DNA from 2 places in the Pseudoxanthomonas putridarboris genome. Region 2 is predicted to be linked to the other one. Evidence: predicted binding sites of a transcription regulator. Region 2 holds the regulator's gene; the other holds the start of a gene.
The links. The regulator FliA, encoded in region 2, starts transcription of late flagellar genes. The targets are predictions, from matches to a motif close to TAAAGTTTNNCNNNCNNNGGCCGATAA.

Region 1 (3,353 bases), on a different contig from region 2:
CCGAGTCGTTGATCCTCTACCGCGACAGCGCGGGCGTCAGGGCCTGGCTCAACATCTGCCCGCACGCCGGCCGCCGGCTGGACTGGGCGCCGGGCCAGTTCCTGAAGAGCAAGGACGGGCACCTGGTCTGCGCCGCCCATGGCGCATCCTTCGAACTGGTGCGCGGCGACTGCGTGGCCGGTCCATGCCGGGGCGATGCGCTGAAGGCCGTGCCGGTGCAGGTCCGCGATGGTGAGGTGTGGCTGGCCTGAGCGATGCGCGGGCCTGCCGGTCAGCCGATGGCCTGCAGGATCACGCAGTGCCAGCCGGTGCGGTAGGTCTCGTAACCGGGCGAGGTGGCCTGCGCGATGCAGTGCGGATGCTGTTCGTGCATCTCTTCCATGGCGCCGCGCGGCTTCGCGAACAATGCCTCCCGGCCGGGAAACTCCACCTGTCCCGCCTCCGACGCGCCCGCCGAGTCGGCCAGCACATGGCCCTGGCCATCGACGATGCAGACCCGGCTGCGGCACCATTCGGCCTCGGACAGCGGCGTGCGCTCGACGATGGTCTGCGCCAGCGCGTCCCAGCGGAACACGATGCCCAGCACGCCCAGCGGACGGCCCTGCACGCGTCCGCCTTCGCGCACCGTGCAGGAATAGACCAGCACGCGCTCGCCGCCGGCCAGCGGGCTGGCGTGCATCGACTGGAAGCCGAACTCCTCGCCGCTGTGCGTGCGCATGGCGCTCTGGAACCACTCCTGCCCGGCCACCGACTGCCCGGCGGAGCGGTACTGGCGCGGGCGGCCGTTGGCCAGCACGTCGCCGTGCAGGTCGGCCAGCACCAGGTCGAAGTAGACGGTGTAGGAATCCAGTATCTGGCCCAGCCGCTGGCTGGCGTGCGCCAATGCGGCCGGCTGCGGGTCCTGCGCCGCCGCGACCATCGCGCCGTCGGTGGCCCACCAGCGTACGTCGCAGCTGCGTTCGTACAGGTTGCGGTCGATCAGGTCGATGTTGGCCAGCGCCAGGTCGGTCAGGCGCGTGCGCCGCACGTCGTTCTGCAACTGGTCCAGGCGCTCGCGCAGTTCGGTGCTGGTGCGCCCGGCCATGCGGTCGATGTCCTGCGAGGTGTCGCTGACCCGGTGCGACAGCGTGTCCATCTCCTCGGCGATCACCCCGAAGCTGCGCCCGGCCGCGCCGATGCGCACGGCCTCGATGCGCGCGTTCATCGAGATGATGCGGGTGATGCGGTTGATCTCGTCGATGCGTTGCAGCGACTGCCGCAATTGCTTGAGCAGCGAATCCGAAAGCCCGGACACGGACCGGATATGGTCGTCGATGCCGGCATCGACGGCGTTGGCTGCGGCAATTGCGTTCATTGCGCTCCCGTGGGGTGAGGGCGGACTGCGTTGTGAGCCATGCCGCCGTTGCGATGCGGATGGCTGGGGTTGTTGAGGCGCTATCGGCGCGGTGGCGGAGGACTTTAATCGGCACCGGAACGGTGCGGTTTCGCCCCAGAAGGGGGCGCAGTCCGCGCGTCGGTGAAGAATCGCAGCGGCGACGGCCAGGAACCGAAACCCGAAGCGGAAGGGTTATCCCGATCATGGCTGCCAGGCCGTCAGGACGGAGGATGCCCATGTGGGAGCGACGTGAGTCGCGACCGAATGGCGAAAAAAGCAATCGGACGCGGATCAATGCGGAAACAGCGGATTAAAGCGGGAACGGCTTTGCGGGCGCTGTCCGGTTCGATCCATGCGCTTTCGTTTCCTTGATTTTCCGGTCGCGACTCACGTCGCTCCCACAAGGGAGTTGAATCAGCTTTTGCAGGCCAGCGGAGTCCCGGTTTGCCGCAGGCCACCGCGCCCGGGAATCCTTCGATGTGGGAGCGACGCGAGTCGCGACCGTGAGCGGGGGGAACCTGGTCGATACCGGGACAGGCGGAAAGAAAAACGCCGGCCTGTGCCGGCGTTTTCTGGGTTGGTGCGAAGAGCCTGAAGTCGTTGGACCCCGGCCTGTGCCGGGATGGCGATCGCTGCGGGGACGGATGTCCTGTACGGACAGGTTTATTCGGCCAATGGTTCATATCCCTCCCAGGAGATTGAAAGATCGCGATGTCCCTGTTTGGAAAGCTTTTTGGCCGAAAGGCATCGCAGCATCCCGTTACTGCGCATGAGTATGCCGAGCGCTACGCCTCCCTGGTCCGTTCGCGGTATCCGGACATCAAGGTCAGTGTGCAGAAGGACGATTCCGCCGGCCGTACCCGCGTGAGCTGGAAGGATGCCAATGGCGTCGTGGCCGACCAGTTCATGGGCAACTGGTATAGCCGTTACCAGCAGCAGCCTGAGGCATTGCAGTCGCTGCTGGAGGAGCAATTGGAAGAAGCGCTGAAGTCGATGTCGGCCGTCGCGCAGCCCACGCCACCGGACAGGAATACGCTGCTGCCGCTGGTGAAGACCACGGCCTGGCACCAGACCGCCGTGGCGCAACTCGCGGCGGCTGGTGTTGCCGACCCCGAGAAGCAGTTCCTCATCGAACCACTGGCCGGCGATCTGGTGCTGGTCTATATCGAGGACAAGCCGGACAGCATGAGTTATCTGTCGCCTTCCGGAATGGAGTCGCTGGGCCTGGATCTGCCGGCGTTGCGGGTCTTGGCGCTGGAGAATCTGGAGCGATTCCTGCCGCAGTTGGAGATCCAGGGCGGCGGCGGGCGCTATGCGGCCAGGCTGGACCGTAACTACGACGCCTGCATGGTGTTGTTGCTGGACCATTGGCGCGAACGCACCCCCGTGGACGGTGCGCCCGTCTTCGCCATCGCGGCTCGCGATGAACTGTTGATCTGCGGTAGCGGAGACGCACTCTCGGTCGAGGCGCTGCGCGGCATGGCGGCGAAGATCGCCGCGCAATCGGCGTATGGATTGTCGGACCAGTTGTTCACTTACAGGAACAGCCGACTGGACGTATTCGCGTAGTGCCGTAGCTGGGCAAGCGCAGCGCACCCGGGGCATGCGCGGTGTTCCCGGGTGCGCTGCGCTTGCCCGGGCTACGAAAGCGGGGTTGGGACGAGAGGGAAGAACGAAGAACGCCGGCAAGGCCGGCGTTCTTCGTGGGATGGCGCCGACGGGCCCGCGTGCGGCGCACGGGCCATCGCGTCACTTGAGTGCCTTGAACCTCAGGCGGTGGGGCTGCGCGCCTTCGGCGCCCAGGCGGCGCTTCTTGTCTTCCTCGTATTCGCGGTAGTTGCCCTGGAAGAACTCCACGTGGCTGTCGCCCTCGAAGGCGAGGATGTGGGTGGCGATGCGGTCCAGGAACCAGCGGTCATGGCTGATGACGAAGGTGTTGCCGGGGAATTCCAGCAATGCGTCTTCCAGCGCGCGCAGG
Region 2 (3,353 bases):
CATGTCGAACTGTTCGATCAGCGTGGCCGGCGCGTGCGGCGGTTCCTCGCCCGCGCCCACGGCGTCGAGTTGCTGCTGCAGGTAGTCCAGCGACTGCTGCGCGGCGTCGAAGTGGTGCGGTTCCAGCGTGGCCTGGCCGGCGCGCACCATGCCCAGGGCCTCCTCGGCGGCATGGCACAGGTTGACCATGGCCTGGATGCCGAGGAAGCCGGCGCCGCCCTTGAGCGTGTGGAAGCCGCGGAACACCGCGTTCAACTGCGCGCCGTCGGCCGGGTCCTGTTCCAGCGCGACCAACTGCTCGCCCAGGCGATCGAGGATTTCCTGGGCTTCGATCAGGAAGTCGGCTGCGATTTCGGGGGTGACGGCGGACATGGATGGGCGCGGGGATTCGGGATTCGTGATTGGGGATTCGTTGGAAGCAAGGTGCGTGAGCCGGCGACTCGATGAAGCGGGAGCAACGGGCGTGTTGCGAATCCCGACTCCCCAATCCCGAATCCCGGCCTTTACAGGCCCAGCCCGGAGAGCAGGTCGTCGGCGTCGTCCTGCGAGAACGCATTGCGGTCAAGACCGGCAACGGCCGGGCCGGCGAGTTCTGAAGTCTTTTTCTGTTCCGGCGGCAGTCCCAGCGCGCCGAAGCCTTCGTGCACGCGGCGCACGATGCCGGCGACGCGGCGGATGATCTGGCCGGTGAGGTCCTGGTAGCTCTGCGCCAGCGCCATGTCCGACAGGCCCTTGCCGATCCGGTCGACCAGCACGGCCTGTTCGGGCAACAGGGCGGTGTGCTTGAGTTCGTTGGCGTAGCCGCGGCACTGCTCGGCCAGGTCCAGCGTGGTGTGGCTGGCCTGTTCGGTCATCGCGACGACGTGGTCCAGGCGCGCGCAGGCGTCGTCCAGCTCGCCGGCGTCGGTGGGCGGCAGTTCGCCCAGCGTCTGCGCCAGTTCGCGGGCCAGCCGGCCCAGGCCCTGCATCATCGGCTGAGTGCGCCAGGCGGCGATGGCGTCCAGTTCGCGGCGCCAGCCGGCTTCGTCGCCCTGTTCCAGCGCGTCGAGCGCGTGCTGCAGTCTTTCCACCAGCGCGGCTCGCGCGCCGGTGGCATCGGCGACGGCGTTCATCAGGCAGCCGCTCCCAGGCGTTCGAAGATCTTGCCCAGCTTCTCTTCCAGCGTCTGCGCGGTGAACGGCTTGATGATGTAGCCGTTCACGCCGGCCTGCGCGGCTTCGATGATCTGCTCGCGCTTGGCCTCGGCGGTCACCATCAGCACCGGCAGGGTCTTGTAGCGATCGTCGGCGCGGATGGCCCTGAGCAGTTCGATGCCGGTCATGCCGGGCATGTTCCAGTCGGTGACCACGAAGTCGAAACTGCCCTGGCCCAGCGCGGTCAGCGCGCTGTTGCCGTCCTCGGCCTCGGCGGTGTTGGTGTAGCCCAGGTCGTTGAGCAGGTTCTTGATGATGCGACGCATGGTGGAGAAGTCGTCCACGATCAGGATGCGCATGTTCTTGTTGGCGGTCACGGGTGCTCCGGTGCGGCGTGGACGGTGGGTCTTGTGGCGGTATCGGCCGGCGGGAGGAAATGTTTAGGGGCAGGAGGGGCCGGAGCCGGATTGGGCTGTAGGAGCGGGCCATGCCCGCGATGCTCTTGCGTGATCGGGTCGAAGAGCATCGCGCCCATGGGGCGCTCCTACGGGACCGGCACCCTCACTCGTCTTCCAGCCCCGCATCCGCTTTCTCGAACACCTGCAGGCGGCCGCGCAGGCGGACCATGGCCTGGCCGTGGATCTGGCACACGCGCGATTCGCTGACGCCCAGCACGGCGCCGATCTCCTTCAGGTTCAGTTCCTGTTCGTAGTACATGGACAGCACCAGTTGCTCGCGCTCGGGCAACTGACCGATGGCCTTGACCAGTTGCTGGCGGAACTCGCCGCGCTCCAGGTTCTGCTGCGGCGATGGGCCGCCGGTGCGCGAGGTGTTGGGTTCGCCGTGGTCGTCGATGTGCGATTCCAGGCTCAGCACCTGGCCGCGCGCGGCGTCCTCCATCAGCCGCAGGTATTCCGGCAGCGGCATCTCCATGGCGGCGGCCACTTCGGTGGCGATGGCGGCGCGGCCGGTGCGCTGTTCGATCTCGCGCACGGTGGCGGCGGCCTGGCGCGCGCGGCGGTGGACCGAGCGCGGCACCCAGTCGCCGCGGCGGATCTCGTCGATCATCGAGCCGCGGATGCGGATGGAGGCGTAAGTCTCGAACGAGGCGCCCTGTTCGGCGTCGTAGCTGCGCGAGGCTTCGATCAGGCCGATCATGCCGGCCTGGATCAGGTCGTCGATCTCCACGCTGGCCGGCAGGCGCGCCGCCAGGTGGTGGGCGATGCGGCGCACCAGGTCCGAATGCTGGGCGACGAAGTCGGTGGCGGTGCTGCGTTGCACGGCGCGGTATTGGGCGGCGGCGGTGTTCATGCGGCCACCCCGCGCGGCGAGATCAGGCGTTCGACGAAGAACTCGACGTTGCCGCGCGCGCCGGCCGGCGGCTGCCAGCGGGCGGCCGTGCGGGCGATCTCGGCGATGGCGCGCGCCGACGGGCTGCCCGGGTAGGCCTTCACGACGGCCTGCTGGCGCTGCACGGCGCGGCGCAGCCAGTCGTCCTGCGGCACCGCGCCCAGGTAGTGCAGGGCGACGTCGCCGAGGAAGCGCTCGCACACGCGCGCCAGCTTCTCGTACAGCTTGCGGCCCTCGTTGGGGTCGCGGACCATGTTGGCGATGACGTGCACGCGGTCCAGGCCGCGTTCGCGCGCCAGCACCTTGATCAGCGCGTAGGCGTCGGTGATCGAGGCGGGTTCGTCGCAGACCACCACCACGGTGTCCTGCGCGGCCTGGCAGAAGGTCAGCACGCTGTCGGTGATGCCGGCGGCGGTGTCCACCACCATCACGTCCAGGGCGCGCTGCAGTTCGGAGAACACGTTGACCAGGCCGACGTGCTCGGCCGGCGAGAGTTCGGCCATGTGCCGGAAACCCGACGAGGCCGGCACGATCAGCACGCCCTCGGGGCCTTCGACCAGCACGTCATCCAGCTGGCAGCGGCCGGCCACCAGGTCGGCCAGGGTGAACTTGGGCGACAGGCCCAGCAGCACGTCCACGTTGGCCAGGCCCAGGTCGGCGTCCATCAGCAGCGTGCGCTTGCCCTGTTCGGCCAGCGAGACGGCGAGGTTCACCGACACGTTGGTCTTGCCCACGCCGCCCTTGCCGCCGGTGATGGCGATGACGCGCACCGGGTGGAAGGCCCCCGGCAGCGGTGGCGTGTTGCGCGGATTGGTCTGCAGCAGGTGATCAGGCGACATGGCTGGCCTCGGGAGAGCAGGGTTCATCGGC

Region 1: a site for FliA is predicted at 1,435-1,461, ahead of AAD027_RS16335 (methyl-accepting chemotaxis protein). Genes of this name have one in related genera too.

Annotation. Positions count from the first base shown of each region.
Region 1 is NZ_JBBWWT010000010.1:22,504-25,856, forward strand. It holds gene AAD027_RS16330 (Rieske (2Fe-2S) protein) at 1-251, shown strand, start outside; gene AAD027_RS16335 (methyl-accepting chemotaxis protein) at 272-1,354, opposite strand; gene AAD027_RS16340 (DUF1444 domain-containing protein) at 2,087-2,944, shown strand; gene ettA (energy-dependent translational throttle protein EttA) at 3,125-3,353, opposite strand, start outside.
Region 2 is NZ_JBBWWT010000003.1:36,287-39,639, forward strand. It holds gene AAD027_RS07640 (chemotaxis protein CheA) at 1-372, opposite strand, end outside; gene AAD027_RS07645 (protein phosphatase CheZ) at 504-1,112, opposite strand; gene cheY (chemotaxis response regulator CheY) at 1,112-1,492, opposite strand; gene AAD027_RS07655 (RNA polymerase sigma factor FliA) at 1,695-2,444, opposite strand; gene AAD027_RS07660 (MinD/ParA family protein) at 2,441-3,322, opposite strand; gene flhF (flagellar biosynthesis GTPase FlhF) at 3,312-3,353, opposite strand, start outside.